DNA from 4 places in the Silvania sp. genome. Region 4 is predicted to be linked to each of the others. Evidence: predicted binding sites of a transcription regulator. Region 4 holds the regulator's gene; each other region holds the start of a gene.
The links. The regulator CRP, encoded in region 4, controls carbon source genes, mostly activating them, when cyclic AMP is high. The targets are predictions, from matches to a motif close to ATGTGANNNNNNTCACAT.
Positions count from the first base shown of each region.

Region 1: ACRDD5_RS19780 (glycine dehydrogenase) is a predicted target of CRP. The motif match lies at 1,437-1,454, and genes of this name have one in related genera.
Region 2: ACRDD5_RS01805 (YjcB family protein) is a predicted target of CRP. The motif match lies at 2,411-2,428, and genes of this name have one in related genera.
Region 3: rhaS (HTH-type transcriptional activator RhaS) is a predicted target of CRP. The motif match lies at 2,713-2,730, and genes of this name have one in related genera.

Region 1 is NZ_JBOGBT010000101.1:22,226-26,438, reverse strand. It holds gene pmbA (metalloprotease PmbA) at 1-802, shown strand, start outside; gene cybC (cytochrome b562) at 857-1,243, shown strand; gene ACRDD5_RS19780 (glycine dehydrogenase) at 1,555-1,893, shown strand; gene ACRDD5_RS19775 (SFCGS family glycine-rich protein) at 1,904-2,266, shown strand; gene ACRDD5_RS19770 (DUF4312 family protein) at 2,269-2,568, shown strand; gene ACRDD5_RS19765 (DUF4311 domain-containing protein) at 2,590-3,366, shown strand; gene ACRDD5_RS19760 (DUF4310 family protein) at 3,380-4,021, shown strand; gene ACRDD5_RS19755 (amidohydrolase/deacetylase family metallohydrolase) at 4,064-4,213, shown strand, end outside.
Region 2 is NZ_JBOGBT010000011.1:51,487-55,699, forward strand. It holds gene uvrA (excinuclease ABC subunit UvrA) at 1-1,151, opposite strand, end outside; gene ssb1 (single-stranded DNA-binding protein SSB1) at 1,401-1,928, shown strand; gene ACRDD5_RS01805 (YjcB family protein) at 2,005-2,286, opposite strand; gene ACRDD5_RS01810 (EAL domain-containing protein) at 2,947-4,213, shown strand, end outside.
Region 3 is NZ_JBOGBT010000106.1:24,464-28,676, reverse strand. It holds gene rhaT (L-rhamnose/proton symporter RhaT) at 1-825, shown strand, start outside; gene rhaR (HTH-type transcriptional activator RhaR) at 826-1,674, opposite strand; gene rhaS (HTH-type transcriptional activator RhaS) at 1,748-2,584, opposite strand; gene rhaB (rhamnulokinase) at 2,888-4,213, shown strand, end outside.
Region 4 is NZ_JBOGBT010000108.1:70,692-74,904, reverse strand. It holds gene ACRDD5_RS21655 (hydrolase) at 1-140, shown strand, start outside; gene ACRDD5_RS21650 (YheU family protein) at 137-355, shown strand; gene ACRDD5_RS21645 (phosphoribulokinase) at 386-1,255, shown strand; gene ACRDD5_RS21640 (OsmC family protein) at 1,351-1,755, opposite strand; gene crp (cAMP-activated global transcriptional regulator CRP) at 2,065-2,697, shown strand; gene ACRDD5_RS21630 (YccS/YhfK family putative transporter) at 2,755-4,213, shown strand, end outside.

The DNA.
Region 1 (4,213 bases), on a different contig from region 4:
CACCCGCCACTCGCTCTCCAGCTGCGTCATTGCTGAAGAGAACGGCGACATGGAGCGTGATTACGCCTACACCATTGGCCGCGCGCTGGGCGATCTGCAGTCGCCGGAGTGGGTAGGGGAAGAGTGCGCAAAACGCACATTGTCCCGTCTCGCGCCGCGAAAACTGTCTACCATGAAAGCACCGGTTATTTTTGCCAATGAAGTGGCGACCGGGCTGTTTGGCCATCTGGTCGGCGCAATTGCGGGCGGTGCGGTTTACCGAAAATCGACCTTCCTGCTCGACGCGCTGGGCACGCAGATCCTGCCGGAATGGCTGACCATTGAAGAGCATCCGCACCTGCTGAAAGGGCTGGCCTCAACGCCGTTCGACAGCGAAGGCGTGCGCACCGAGCGTCGTGACATTATCAAGGACGGCATTCTGACCCAGTGGCTGCTGACCAGCTATTCCGCACGCAAGCTGGGACTGCAAAGCACCGGTCACGCGGGCGGCATCCACAACTGGCGCATTCCTGGCCGTGGCCTGAGCTTTGAGCAGATGCTGAAAGAGATGGGCACCGGGCTGGTGGTGACCGAGCTGATGGGGCAGGGCGTCAGCGGCGTGACCGGCGACTACTCCCGCGGCGCGTCCGGCTTCTGGGTAGAAAACGGTGAAATTCAGTATCCGGTGAGCGAAATTACCATCGCCGGCAACTTAAAAGATATGTGGCGCAATATCGTGACCGTCGGCAACGATATTGAGACCCGTAGCAATATTCAGTGTGGTTCAGTGCTGTTACCGGAGATGAAGATCGCCGGCCAGTAACATTCAAGCGCACTCCGGTGCGCTTTTTTTTCATAATAAAAAAGGAAGTGAGCAATGCGTAAAAACCTGTTAGCTATCCTCGCGGCGTCATCGCTGGTGCTGAGTTCGTCGGTATTTGCTGCCGATCTGGAAGACAATATGCACACCCTCAGCGATAACCTGAAGGTGGTGCAGAAAACGGATAATGCGGATGAGATGAAATCTGCCTTAACCAAAATGCGGACCGCAGCGCTGGATGCGCAAAAGGATACCCCGCCGAAGCTGGAAGGTAAGGCTGCTGACAGCGCGGAGATGAAAGACTATCGTCACGGTTTTGACGTACTGGTCGGCCAAATTGATGGTGCTCTGAAGCTTGCCAGCGAAGGCAAAGTGAAAGAAGCCCAGGCCGCGGCTGATGGATTCGTCGCCACGCGCAACGAAAACCACAAAAAGTTCCGCTAGTCTCACCCGACATCATCAACGGGGGCGTCATGCCCCCGTTTTGTTTGCTGCAACGTAATAAGAAAACCTTATCCACATCACATTTCTGTGCCTCCGTTGGTCAACGATTCCACTTTACCTCCCCTTCATTTGCCGCCGAATAGCGTGATATTCATCACGTAAAGCCAGCTGATAATACATATTCAGCGCAATAATGTGGCACAGATCACTGGCACCGCCTCCCTTTCCACTTCGAAGTGGAAAACAACTCGCTACAAACTATTAACCTCCAGCGTTAGTTTTATTCCAGAGCCATTAACGGGATAAGACCAGTGATTAACGGAACGGTAATAAACGACGTTGGAGACCAGGCGGCGCAAACGGAACAGCTTGCCGACACCATGCTGAAGCAGGTTTTTGCCCTGCTGGGCGACCACCACATCCTCCCCAATGCCGTTCAGGAACAAATGCTGACCTCCCACGTTCGGGCGATGGCGCACCGGTCGGTGACCGGCGAGCCGTTACCGGAGGTCGAAGCGGATCTGTTTGACGAAATTTCACCTGATTCAATGTCGTTGGCCCGCGAAGTGGTGGCCCAGTTTGGCAATCTTCCTGATGAAGAGGCCTGGCTGCTCTCCGTTCACTTCGAAGTCGCGAAAGATAACCTTTAAGGAGCACAAGATGGAACAGATTACAGTCGTGATTGGCGATCGCCTGGGTAAAGGGCAGAAAGTGGCCGCAGGCGTTGAAAAAGCGGGCGGCCGTGCGGTGGTGGTACCGGGCGTGGCGGCAGACATGAAGCTGGGTGACGTGATGAAAGCCGAAAACGCCACCTTCGGTATCTCCTTCTGCGGCAGCGGCGGCGCGGGTGCAATCACCGCCCAGACGAAGCACGGCTACAAAGCGAAATACGGTATGCGTTCCGTGGAAGAGGGCGTCACAGCCATCAACGAAGGCAACAACGTGCTCGGGTTTGGTTTTATGGACAAAGAAGAGCTGGGCGAGCGTCTGGTGCTGGCGTGGCAGAAGAAGTACGGCGCATAAGCATGAAAGAACAATTCACCACCAGGGTGAGAGTGAGCGGCAAAGGCGAGGCGAAAGCCCGCGCCTTTGCTGACGCACTGAACCACGTACAGGCTGAGGTGATGAAAGCCTCGCCCCATATCCTACTGCGCATAGAGCCACAGGACGTGCAGGTTATTCATGCGCGAGAAGCGGTACGCAAAGAGGCATTTTTGTTTTTCTTTTTGCGCCGGGAAAGACGCACCTACAGCGTGGAGCTGGACGTGACCGTCAACGTGACCGCCATCAACCTTGATAAGGTCGATTTTGTCACGCAACGCTGAAATGACTAAAAGGGCAGACAGATGTTCCTGATAATTTTAATAAAATCGCTCATCATCGGCGGCCTGGTTGGCGTCGGTGTGGGTGCCGGGGCTGCACGCATGTTTCATGCGCCTACCACACAAGGTATGGGCGCGTTTCGTACATTGGGGGAGCTGAACTCCTGTGAAGGCGATCCGGCTTCTCACTTCTCCTTCGGTCTGGGATTCTTCTTTAACGCCTGGGCCTCGTCGGTGGCGGCGGGTGCGTTCACCCAGGACGTGGACCATCGCATCATCCCTAACTGGGGTGCCGCGGCACTGATGCTGAAAAACCGCAACGTCGGCGAGACGCTGCACGATCCGAAGAAAATGGCCATCGCCTGCGGCGTGATCGGCATGCTGGTGGTCACTTTCCTGAATCTGACAGCCTCCTCGGTGCCAGCAGCACTGCAGGTGACGGCCGTGAAGGTGCTGGTTCCGGCGGCGAATCTGCTGGTTAACACGGTGATGCCGGTGATCTTCTGGCTGGCGGCGATTGACGCAGGCAAAAAATCGGGCTTCTGGGCCACCGTGTTTGGCGGCGCAGCGCAGCTGATTATGGGTAACGCCGTGCCGGGTCTGGTGCTGGGCATTCTGATCGGCAAAGGCGTGGAAGAGAGCGGCTGGAACCGCATCACCAAAGTGATGATGGGCGCCATCGTGGTGCTGTTCGTCCTGAGCGGCTTCTTCCGCGGCTTCGACATGAAGATGATCGAATCCTTCCATCTGACCGTGCCGAACTGGCTCGACATGATCCATAACTCGCTCAGCGGCAAGTAACAGGAGCCTCGCAATGGAACAGAATAAAGGTTTTTGGTATGCCGACTGGTCGTTCCCGATCTTCGTTGGCCTGCTCTCTTCCGGCGTGTTCGCCGGGACGCACATGTACTACCTGTACGGCATCGGCGCGTTTAACGAAGTGGCCTTCGTGGCGATGCTGAAAGCCGGTATCGACACCGGTGTGTACGGCGCGGTGGCGGCCTTTGGTGCCAGCTTCCTGTTTGCACGCATTATCGAAGGCTCGCTGGTAGGGATCCTCGATATCGGCGGGGCCATCCAGACCGGGGTCGGCCTTGGGGTTCCGGCGCTGCTGCTGGGGGCGGGCATTGTCTTCCCGGTGGCCAACTTCGCGGCCTCGTTAGTGACCGGCCTGGTGATTGGTCTGGCGATTGGCTACCTGATCATTCTGGCGCGTAAGTTCACCATCAACCAGAGCGACTCCACCTACGGGGCAGACGTGATGATGGGGGCCGGTAACGCCTCCGGCCGCTTCCTCGGGCCACTGATTATCCTCAGCGCGATGACCGCCTCGATTCCTATCGGCATCGGTTCGCTGGTGGGTGCCCTGCTGTTCTACCTCTGGCAGAAGCCGATTACCGGCGGCGCGATCCTTGGGGCGATGATCCTCGGTTCGCTGTTCCCGGTGGCGATCTAATCTCAACGGGCGCTTCGGCGCCCGCTTCAACAGGAGAGTTGTATGTTTGATTTACTCCTGCGCCGTGCGCGCCTCACCGACGATACCCTGACCGATATCGCCATTCAGGACGGGAAGATTGCGGCGGTTGGCGACATCACCGATCCCGCACATCGCACCGTTGAGCTGAACGGGGAAACGTACGTCAGCGCA
Region 2 (4,213 bases), on a different contig from region 4:
CGGCGCTCCATGTTGTGCAGCACGCCTTCGAACGGATGACGGCGCACTGACGTATCGCCGCGATCGTTCATGTACTTGAACTCGATGTTCTCTTTGCCGGAACCGTACAGCACCACTTTATGCACGGTCGGGCTCAGGCTGCCCCACGGGGCTTCGACGTCGAACTTGTAGTGTTCGGCCAGCGACTTCAGCATCTGGAAGTAGTAGAAGTTGCGCTTATCCCAGCCGCGAATCGCACCACCTGCCAGCGACAGTTCCGGGTTTTGGATCACGCGGTCCGGATCGAAATATTGCTGCACGCCCAGCCCGTCGCAGGTTGGACATGCGCCCGCCGGGTTGTTGAATGAGAACAGGCGCGGTTCCAGCTCACGCATGCTGTAGCCGCAAATCGGACAGGCGAAGTTAGCAGAAAACAGCAGTTCGTCCGCCTTTGGATCGTCCATATCGGCCACCACCGCGGTACCGCCGGAGAGATCCAGCGCGGTTTCGAACGACTCGGCCAGGCGCTGGGTCATGTCCTCACGCACTTTAAAGCGGTCGATAACCACTTCGATGGTGTGTTTCTTTTGCAGCTCCAGCTTTGGCGGATCCGACAGATCGCACACTTCGCCGTCGATACGGGCGCGGATATAACCCTGGCTCGCCAGATTCTCCAGCGTTTTGGCGTGCTCGCCTTTACGCTCTTTAATGATTGGCGCCAGCAGCATCAGGCGTTTGCCTTCAGGCTGCGACAGCACGTTGTCCACCATCTGGCTGACGGTTTGTGCCGCCAGCGGAACGTCGTGATCCGGGCAGCGTGGCTCACCCACGCGGGCATATAGCAGGCGCAGGTAGTCATGAATTTCAGTAATGGTCCCCACGGTGGAGCGCGGGTTATGGGACGTTGACTTCTGCTCAATGGAGATGGCAGGCGACAGACCTTCTATATGGTCGACGTCTGGCTTTTCCATCAGCGACAGGAACTGGCGCGCATAGGCAGAGAGCGATTCAACGTAGCGACGTTGCCCCTCGGCATACAGCGTGTCGAAAGCCAGTGACGATTTGCCTGAACCCGACAGCCCGGTGACGACGATCAGCTTATCGCGCGGGATGATAACGTTGATATTCTTGAGATTGTGGGTGCGGGCGCCCCGAACTTCTATCTTATCCATTCACCTTTCCCGGTAGGTAGATACACGGAATGCCTGGTTTGCTTGAAGGACAACCGGCAGAAACGATTAATTATGACACAATTTGACCTGTTTGAATATACAGTATTGGAATGCAAATTCTGATTACCTGTGCAACAATGTAACGTTCGTGAGAACTCTGGAAGATGCTTCGAAACTATCGGAGTACCACGTGGAAATGGTACACTCGCGCGTTTACACTATTAAGAAATGTTTTCAGGAGACACGATCATGGCCAGCAGAGGCGTAAACAAGGTGATTCTCGTCGGTAATCTGGGCCAGGACCCGGAAGTACGCTACATGCCGAGTGGTGGTGCAGTTGCCAACATTACGCTGGCTACTTCCGAATCCTGGCGTGATAAAGCGACCGGTGAGATGAAAGAGCAGACTGAATGGCACCGCGTTGTGCTGTTTGGCAAACTGGCAGAAGTGGCCGGTGAATATCTGCGTAAAGGTTCTCAGGTCTATATCGAAGGCCAGCTGCGTACCCGCAAATGGACCGATCAGTCCGGCGCCGAAAAATACACCACTGAAGTGGTGGTCAACGTCGGCGGCACCATGCAGATGCTGGGTGGCCGTCAGGGCGGTGGTGCACCGGCAGGCGGTGGTCAGCAGCAGCAGGGTAGCTGGGGTCAGCCTCAGCAGCCACAGGGCGGCAACCAGTTCAGCGGCGGCGCGCAGTCTCGTCCGCAGCAGCAGTCTGCTCCGGCGCAGTCTAACGAACCGCCAATGGATTTCGACGACGACATCCCGTTCTGATAACAACAGAACCTGCGTTGCGCAATAAAACAAAAACCCAGACATCGGTCTGGGTTTTTTGTTTCTGCCGTCGGGATCAGGTGTACATCATTGGCCAGTCTGGCGGCGTATGACTCATCACCTCAACCATCACTTCTTTCACGTTATGCAGGATAGTTGCTACGTCCAGCAGGGTGATACCCAGTAACCCGGTCGCGAACCAGCAGGCCGCAGCCAGGCCCAGACAGGTACTCACCACGGCCAGCGCGGCGTAATCCGCTTTACGAAATTGAATATTCAGCGTGCTGGCCAGAAACATCAGCATTGCGCTCAAAAATTCCCAGCGCGCAAGCAGAACGCCGGTGGTAATGGTTGCCATAAAACCGATCCTCAAAGATATCCGCCGCCGGGTATAGCGCGACGTTGCGCACAGGCTGTGGCAAACTGGCTATTGGCAGGCTCAAATTCACAATAATGAAACATTGTTTCTTGTTGCACAAGATGTGTGAACTATATCACGTTTGTTCTTTTATTCACCAGTAGGAGAAGCGGTAAAAACGTCCTTTTTTTGACCAGCTAAAGAGAAGGGGTATAGCAGGTCGCATTTCGTCAGCGCCAGGTGCCGTCAGACGGGGTGCCGAACGGGTAGCAGAGTGCGAACAAGAAGGGCGGAACACCGTGGCTGCGGTTGATTATTTATAAATCATGTCACGCACATACAGCTTTAAATAGCGCAAATTTTCATGATGATGTTGTATTTTTTTCACCCTACCGTTAGTTTGACTTAATCAACGATCCTCTGCCGGGTTATCTTGAAACCATCCGTTCAGAATGGATAATTATTTTACTTAATAAAAACGGAACGAATACTTTCAGTTTGGCTTACGGACAAATATTATCGCCATAACCAAATATTAGGTTATTGAGGGTAAAAGTCTGTTGCTAACTTCGCATGATTCATGCAACGTAATCACCTGTTTACCAAAGCATCCGGCCTTCATCACTACAGGCACATAAAAAGCAGGGATATAGGGCGGAAATGAATCAAAGCGCGCGGAGCAAGGTGCTGAAAATAGCGGGGGTCATCATGGTGGTTTTACTGCCTGTGATGCTTTCGCTATGGTTTGCTCAGCAACGCGCCATCAGCGAAACCAGCAGCCATCTTCGCTCATTTGCCGAACTCGCCTTAGATAAAACTGAGCTGGTTATTCAGCAGGTTGATTTAGCGCGTAACGACGCCGTAAAATATGCGGGTGATATTTGTACGCCAGCGCATCGACAATATATGTTAAATATTGTTCGCGGCCGTCTGTACATTGCTGATTTAATTTATGCGAAAGACCGCGACTTTCTTTGCTCCACGCTAAGTACTCCGCAAAACGCCTACACCATCCCCGTAGCTAATTACACTCGCCCGCCGGATGTCTCCATCTATTATTACCGCGACACGCCGTTCTACGCGGGATATAAAATGACATATATGCAGCAAGGCAATTATGTGGTGGTGGTCAATCCGCTGACTTATAGCGAAGTGATGTCGTCCGATCACTCGCTGGCGTGGGGCGTATTTGACACGGTGACCAATACTTTTTTCTCGATCAGCGAACAGGCTAACGAAAATATATTACATAAGCTCGTAGATGATGATGAAGCCATCTTCCAGCATGAGGGGCGCTTTTACACGGTGGTGCAGTCACCGAAGCGACCTATCGCCGCAATTGTCTCGACCACCAATAAGCGATTTTATGCCGCTCTCTATCATCAGGCGACGTTAACCCTGCCGCTGGGGATGTTATGCAGCATCATCATTTTATTACTGTGGTCGCGAACGCGACGCGAATTTAATTCGCCAGGGCGCTTATTACATCGCGCGTTAAATAAACGCCAGCTTTGTCTGCACTATCAACCGATTATCGACATTAAATCCAATCAGTGCGTGGGAGCAGAAGCTCTGTTGCGCTGGCCGGGCTTTAACGGGCCGGTTATGAGCCCGGTGGAATTTATTCCGCTGGCGGAAAAAGAGGGTATGAGCGAGCGCATTACGGATTACGTGGTGGAAGAGCTGTTCAGCGACCTCGGCCATTTCCTGGCCTGCAACCCTCATCTTTATATCTCGATTAACCTCTCTGCCACGGACTTCCACTCTTCACGCCTGATTGCGATGATTACCGACAAGGCCCGGCACTATTCCGTGCGCGCCCAGCAGATCAAAATCGAAGTGACGGAGCGTGGCTTTATCGACGTGCCGAAAACAACGCCGGTTATTCAGGCGTTTCGTCAGGCGGGCTATGAAGTAGCGATCGACG
Region 3 (4,213 bases), on a different contig from region 4:
TCAACCCTGCTGCCGGTCTTTATGTTCGGCGCGATGTGGGGCATCGGTAATATCAACTACGGTCTGACCATGCGTTATCTCGGCATGTCGATGGGCATCGGCATCGCGATCGGCATTACGCTGATTGTCGGCACCCTGATGACGCCGATCCTGAATGGTAACTTTGACGTGCTCATCAGTACCGAAGGTGGCCGTATGACGCTGTTAGGCGTGCTGGTAGCGGTGATCGGCGTGGGTATCGTTACGCGCGCGGGTCAGTTGAAAGAGCGCAAGATGGGCATCAAAGCTGCGGACTTCAATCTGAAGAAAGGTCTGGTGCTGGCGGTAATGTGCGGCATCTTCTCGGCCGGTATGTCATTTGCGATGAACGCCGCCAAACCGATGCATGAAGCCGCGGCCGCGCTGGGGGTCGATCCGCTATACGTCGCCCTGCCAAGCTACGTGGTGATCATGGGCGGCGGCGCGTTGGTTAATCTCGGTTTCTGCTTTATTCGTCTGGCAAAAGTGAACGATCTGTCGGTAAAAGCGGATTTCTCGCTGGCTAAATCACTGATCATCACCAACGTGCTGCTGTCGGCGCTCGGCGGCCTGATGTGGTATCTGCAGTTCTTCTTCTATGCCTGGGGCCATGCCAGCATTCCAGCCCAGTTCGACTACATGAGCTGGATGCTTCACATGAGCTTCTACGTGCTGTGTGGCGGGCTGGTGGGTCTGGTGCTTAAAGAGTGGAATAACGCCGGGCGCCGGCCGGTGGGCGTGCTGAGTCTGGGCTGTGTGGTGATCATTATTGCGGCCAACATTGTCGGCCTCGGCATGGCGAACTGATTACGCCGCTTTTCGACTGCGATGACGCCACTGAACCGGCGTCATCCCTATCTCCCGGTTAAATACCACCGAAAAATAGTTACTGTCCTCAAACCCGCACTGCATCGCCACTTCGCTGACCATCATCTCGGTGTGCTGGAGCAGATACTGCGCGTGGCAGATCCGCAGCTGGCGCAGGTAATGGTTGACCGTCATCCCAGTCTGGGTACGGAACTGCTGGCGCAGGGCGCGCTCGCTGCACTGCTCCTGTTCACAGAACTTTTCCAGCACAAAGCTGCGGTTGAGGCTGCCCGCCAGCGCGGTAATCAACTTATCCAGCAACGCCTCCTGCCCGCTGGCGGCGGGGCCATCGGTGGCAAAGCGGTAGCGGTTCAGGGTTAACACCAACTGGGCAAACAGCAGCTCAGACAGTTCGAACGCGTGGGGATCGTTCTTCTGGCTCTCCTGCTCCAACTGGGCGATCACCGGACGCACCAGCGCCATGCCGTTGCTGCCCAGTCGCCAGTGCGGGTTGGCGCGGGCATCGAGAAAGCCCGGAATATTCGCCCCCCAGTCAACGTTGAGCCGCAGCCGGTCAGGGCAGTAAATGACGTTTTGCAGCACCAGATCGTTAACCGAGGCGTAGGCGTGCTTATCTTCAGCGCGGATGTAAAACAGATCCCCGCGGGTGATGCGGTAAGGGCGATCGTTGAGGACGTGCAGGCCATTGCCGCGCCACACCAGCACCAGCTCACAAAAGTCATGGGTATGTTCGGCAAAGACATTTTGCGGATAGCGATCCGCTACCGCCACGGCCTGGGCGGTAGAGGCAAAAAAATCGGCTCTGCGAAGAATTAACTGTCCTGCCACATCCTGACCCCAACGGTGAACAACCTGACATTATTACCCGGTTTGCGGTCAAAAAACGGTGATTGCCTTCGCGTTACTGAAGTGACGCATCCCGGCCCTGACGAATGTCGCGCGGGGACCATTCGAACTCGCGGCGAAACAGGGTGGAAAAGTGGTTACTGTCGCCGAAACCACAGTGATATGCGATATCTGTCACGCTGTCATCGGTATGGCGCAGAAGATGGCGGGCCTTGATCAGCCGCAGGCGGTTCAGATAGCGCTGGGGCGTGAGCCCGGTGTGCTGCTTCAACTGGCGATGCAGGGTGCGTAGCGAGAGCGAAAAGTTCTCTGCCAGCGTCTCCCAGCACACCTCTTCGGCGAAGTGATCTTCCAGCCAGGCCATCAGCTGATTGAGCCGGGCATCGTTATTCTCCAGCCCTTCCACCAGGCTGCTGCGGCGCAGCAGGACCAGCAGCTGCATAAACAGCAGTTCGCGGCTGGCGAGCGCATGGGTTTCAGTATTGTCGTCAGACTGCTCCATCTGGCTGACCAGCTGGCGTACCTGCTGCAGCGTGGAGGGGTTCACCCGCCAGTGCGACGGATAGTGCCCGTCCTTTTCCTGCGGCAGCAGCTGGTTGATACCCGACAAAAACTGGAATGCATCCGGGGAACGGTACAGCACGTTGGTCAGGCACAGGTTGTCGGTATGTTCATACAGGTGCCGGTCATGGTCACGGACAAAACAGACCGTACCGCCGCTGATGGTATAGGGCTGACCGTTAAATACGTGGATCCCGGTCCCGTGTTCAACAATCACAATTTCATGGAAATCATGGTGATGCTCAGGAAATGCCGCCTGAGGCAGTCGCGGTTCAATCGCCACAGGCGAGCCTCCGGAAGGGAAAAAATCCACGCTGTGCAGTACGGTCATAACGGCCACCACCAATGAGAAATGTTCTCAAAATAGTAATTAAGGGCAGCGGTTCTTACCTTAAATTTCTGACAGCATTTGGCGCAAACCCTGTCGATTTTTTAAGAAACATCGACAAAGATCCGGAAATGCGGCCACCGTCACACCACCCAAAATCCGCCCTAATAATAGAAATTGTGAACTCCCTCACGTTCATCTTTGCTTTCTTGCCAGCCGCACAAATTCCCTGTCAGTGGCAAGAAGGTGCTTTTTTGTTCCCCTTCTTACACTTTCGAGCAATGACTCCAAGAAGGACCTCCGACCATGACTTTCCGCCATTGTGTGGCTGTCGATTTAGGCGCATCCAGCGGCCGCGTAATGCTGGCGAGCTATCACCGCGAACAGCGCACGCTGTCGCTGCGTGAGATCCACCGCTTTGTTAACTGCCTGCAAAAGCAGGACGGCTTTGACTGCTGGGATATCGATAGCCTGGAAGCGGAGATCCGCACCGGGCTGAATAAGGTGTGCGAAGAAGGGATTCGCATCGACAGCATCGGGATTGACACCTGGGGCGTGGATTACGTGCTGCTGGACCGTCAGGGCAACCGCGTCGGCCTGCCGGTCTCCTATCGCGACAGCCGTACCGACGGGATGATGGCGCACGCATTAGCCCAGATCGGTAAAGCGGAGATCTACGGGCGCAGCGGCATTCAGTTTCTGCCGTTTAACACCCTGTATCAGCTGCGGTCGCTGGTCGAACAGCAGCCGGAGCTGGTGGCAAACGTCGCCCATGCCCTGCTGATCCCGGACTACTTCAGCTATCGGCTGACCGGCAAGATGAACTGGGAGTACACCAACGCCACCACCACTCAGTTGGTGAACATTAACTCCGATAACTGGGACGAGAACCTGCTCAACTGGACCGGCGCACCGCAGAGTTGGTTCGGCACGCCCACCCATCCGGGCAATGTGATCGGTCACTGGATTTGCCCACAGGGTCATCCCATCCGGGTAGTGGCCGTGGCCAGCCACGATACCGCCAGCGCGGTGATCGCCGCGCCGCTGGCCAGCAAAGACGCAGCGTATCTCTCCTCCGGAACCTGGTCGCTGATGGGCTTTGAGAGCAAAACCCCGTACACCAGCGAAGATGCGCTGGCGGCCAATATCACCAACGAAGGCGGAGCAGAAGGCCGCTATCGGGTGCTGAAAAACATCATGGGCCTGTGGCTGCTGCAGCGGGTGCTGAAAGAGCAGAACGTGAGCGACCTGGCCGCCCTGATCGGTGAAACGGAAACCCTTCCGGCATGCCGTTTCCTGATCAATCCGAACGACGACCGTTTTATCAATCCAGATAACATGAGCGCTGAAATCCAGGCCGCCTGTCGCGACAGCGCGCAGCCGGTGCCTGCCAGCGCCGCCGAACTGGCGCGCTGCATCTTCGACAGCCTCGCCCTGCTGTACGCCGAGGTACTGAACGAGCTGGCGACCCTGCGCGGCAAGCCGTTCAGCCAGCTGCACATTGTCGGCGGTGGCTGCCAGAACCAGCTGCTTAACCAGCTGTGCGCCGACGCCTGCGGTATCACCGTGGTCGCCGGACCCATTGAGGCCTCGACGCTCGGCAATATAGGCATCCAGCTGATGACCCTGGAC
Region 4 (4,213 bases):
TGCCCGCAAACGTGCAGTATCAGTTGACGGAACACGGAGGCCACGTCGGCTTTATCGGCGGGACGTTGCGTCGACCGAAGATGTGGCTGGAAACGCGCATCCCTGACTGGCTAACCTCTTTTCTGGAGAGAATAAAATGATGATTCCGTGGCAGGATCTGGCTCCCGAAACGCTGGATAGCCTGATTGAAAGCTTTGTATTACGCGAAGGCACCGATTATGGTGAACATGAACGCTCGCTGGAGATGAAAGTCGCCGATGTTAAACAGCAGCTTAAAAGCGGTGAAGCCGTGCTGGTGTGGTCAGAACTACACGAAACGGTGAATATTATGCCTCGCGGTCAGTTTCGCGACTGATCGCCCCCTCTTTCCATTCAGGGAGTTGCTATGTCCGCCAGACATCCGGTTATTGCCGTTACAGGATCCAGTGGTGCGGGTACCACTACCACCAGCCTCGCCTTTCGCAAGATCTTCTCCCAGCTTCATCTCCGGGCAGCGGAAGTGGAAGGCGATAGCTTTCACCGCTATACCCGCCCTGAAATGGACATGGCCATTCGCAAGGCCCGTGATTTAGGCAAACACATCAGCTACTTTGGCCCGGATGCCAACGACTTTGGCCTGCTGGAGCAAACCTTTGCCGAGTATGGGCGCAGCGGTACGGGCCATGCGCGCAAGTACCTGCACACCTACGATGAAGCGGTGCCGTGGAACCAGGTACCGGGCACCTTCACACCGTGGCAGCCGCTGCCGGAACCCACCGACGTACTGTTTTATGAGGGGTTACACGGCGGGGTCGTCACGCCGCAGCACGACGTGGCGCGCCATGTTGATCTGCTGGTGGGCGTCGTGCCGATTGTCAACCTGGAGTGGATCCAGAAGCTGACGCGCGATACCAGCGAGCGCGGACACTCGCGAGAAGCGGTAATGGATTCAGTGGTGCGCTCCATGGAAGATTACATCAACTTCCTCACCCCACAGTTTTCACGCACCCACATTAACTTCCAGCGCGTGCCGACGGTGGATACCTCCAACCCGTTTGCCGCCAAAGCTATTCCTTCGCTGGATGAGAGCTTTGTGGTGATTCATTTCCGCAATCTGGAGGAGATCGATTACCCCTGGCTGCTGGCCATGCTGCAGGGTTCGTTTATCTCGCATATGAATACACTGGTGGTGCCGGGCGGGAAGATGGTGCTGGCAATGGAGCTGATCATGACGCCACTGGTTCAGCGGCTAATGGAAGGGAAGAAGATCGCCTGATTTCGTGCCCGGTGGCGCGATGTTTACCGGGCCTGAGGGTGTATTCCGGGCCCGTAGGCCGGGTACAACGCGCCGCCCGGCTTTTTACGTAAGCCCTACGCCTCGATCACTTCATACGAGTGCGTAATCTTGACTGCTTTTTCCAGCATCAGCGCCACCGAGCAGTACTTCTCAGCCGACAGGTCGACCGCACGGGACACCGCCGCATCTTTGAGCTCTTTGCCGGTTACCAGGAAGTGCAGATTGATATGGGTGAACAAACGCGGCGCTTCTTCACGACGTTCAGACGTTAGCTTCACTTCGCAGTCGGTCACATCGTGGCGCCCTTTTTGCAGGATCGATACCACGTCGATCGCACTGCATCCCCCCGCAGCCATCAGCACCACTTCCATTGGACTTGGCGCTTTGTCACCGGAGTTGCCATCCATCAAAATCTGGTGCCCGGAAGCTGACTCGCCGAGGAACGTTAACCCTTCAACCCATTTAACACGCGCTTGCATTTTATTCACTCCAGGTTTGCATTTTTCATGACAGATTACGCGCCAGTAACAATTCTGGCAACGGAAGGCGACCTGCATCAAGCTGAAGCGAGACACCAGGAGACACGCAGCAAAACCTATGCTAAAACAGTCGGGATGCTACAGTAATACATTGACGTTACACATGTATGCAGAGGACATCACACATTACAGGCTGCTAATTTTGTGACAGCCCGTTTCCCAGGTACGGGGAAGAATTCGATTGCAACCCCAGAGTAAAAGGTGCACATCCTGGCTCTGGAGATAGCTTATAACAGAGGATAACAGCGCATGGTGCTTGGCAAACCGCAAACAGACCCGACTCTCGAATGGTTCTTGTCTCATTGCCATATTCATAAGTACCCATCGAAGAGCACGCTGATTCACCAGGGTGAAAAAGCGGAAACGTTGTACTACATCGTCAAAGGCTCAGTAGCAGTGCTGATCAAAGATGAAGAAGGCAAAGAGATGATCCTCTCTTACCTGAATCAGGGAGATTTCATCGGCGAGCTGGGCTTGTTTGAAGAAGGTCAGGAGCGTAGCGCCTGGGTTCGTGCAAAAACCGCGTGTGAAGTGGCAGAGATCTCCTATAAGAAGTTCCGCCAGCTGATCCAGGTTAACCCGGATATCCTGATGCGTCTCTCTTCGCAGATGGCTCGCCGTCTGCAGGTCACGTCGGAGAAAGTGGGTAACCTCGCCTTCCTGGACGTTACCGGCCGCATCGCTCAGACCCTGCTGAACCTGGCGAAACAGCCCGATGCCATGACCCACCCGGACGGAATGCAAATTAAAATCACCCGTCAGGAAATCGGTCAGATCGTCGGATGTTCTCGTGAGACAGTGGGTCGTATCCTGAAAATGCTGGAAGATCAAAACCTGATCTCCGCCCACGGTAAAACTATCGTGGTCTACGGAACGCGTTAATTCCGTGCAAACGGCGTGACATCGCAAGGTGGCACGCCGTTTTTGTCTCTCTCACCCATGTGGCGCAGACTCATCTATCACCCGGAAGTTAACTACGCACTGCGGCAAACCCTGGTGCTATGTCTCCCTGTGGCTGTGGGTTTGATCCTGGGCTATCTGCAACAAGGTCTGCTCTTTTCGCTCGTTCCGGCCTGCTGCAATATCGCCGGTCTCGATACCCCGCATAAACGCTTTTTCAAGCGCCTGATTGTCGGCGGGTCGCTGTTTGCTGGCTGTAGCCTGGCCGTACAGCTGTTACTGGCGCAGGATATCCCGCTACCGCTAATTCTGACCGTACTGGCGATGACCCTGGGCGTAACAGCGGAATTAAGCTCGTTGCACGCACGTCTGCTGCCCGCCTCGCTGATTGCCGCCATCTTTACCCTGAGCCTGGCGGGGAACATGCCGATCTGGGCGCCGCTTCTGATCTATGCCCTGGGCACCCTGTGGTACGGGCTGTTTAACTGGTTCTGGTTCTGGTTGTGGCGCGAACAACCGCTGCGTGAATCGCTGAGTTTGCTCTATCAACAGCTTGCCGATTATTGCGAAGCAAAATATACCCTGCTGACGCAACACACCGATCCCGAAAAATCGTTACCTCCCCTGCTGGCCCGCCAGCAGAAGGTCGTGGATCTGATTAGCCAGTGCTATCAGCAGCTGCACATGCTGGCAGCCAATAAAAATCATGAATATAAACGCCTGCTGCGCACCTTCCAGGTGGGACTCGATCTGCAGGAGCATATCTCCGTCAGTCTGCATCACCCGCACGAGGTGCAAAAGCTGGTCGAGCGCAGCCATGCGGAATCGGTACTGCGCTGGAATGCCCGGACGGTTGCCGCACGACTGCGCGTGCTGGCGGACGATATTTTGTATCACCGCTACCCTACCCGTTTCACCATGGATAAGCAGCTTGGTGCGCTGGAGAAAATCGCCCGTCAGCATCCGGATAACCCGGTAGGCCAGTTCTGTGCATGGCACTTCAGCCGCATTGCCCGCGTGCTGCGAACCCAGCGCCCACTCTATCCACGCGACCTGATGGCAGATAAGCAGAAACGCCTGCCGCTGATCCCGGCCCTGAGAAGCTATCTTTCGCTGAAATCCGCCGCCCTGCGCAACGCCGCACGCATCAGCGTGATGCTGAGTATCGCCAGCCTGATGGGCGTTGCCCTGCATCTGCCAAAACCCTACTGGATCCTGATGACAGTGCTGTTCGTAACCCAGAACGGCTATGGCGCCACACGGGTACGCATCCTCCATCGGGCGGGCGGCACACTGGCAGGGCTGATTATTGCGGGTATCGCCCTGCACTTCCACGTGGCGGAAGGTTTTACGCTGACGGGGATGTTGGTGATTACGCTGGTGAGTTACCTGTTTATTCGCAAGAACTATGGCTGGGCGATGGTGGGCTTCACGGTCACGGCGGTGTATACCCTGCAGCTGCTCACCCTGAATGGCGATCAGTATATTTTCGCCAGGC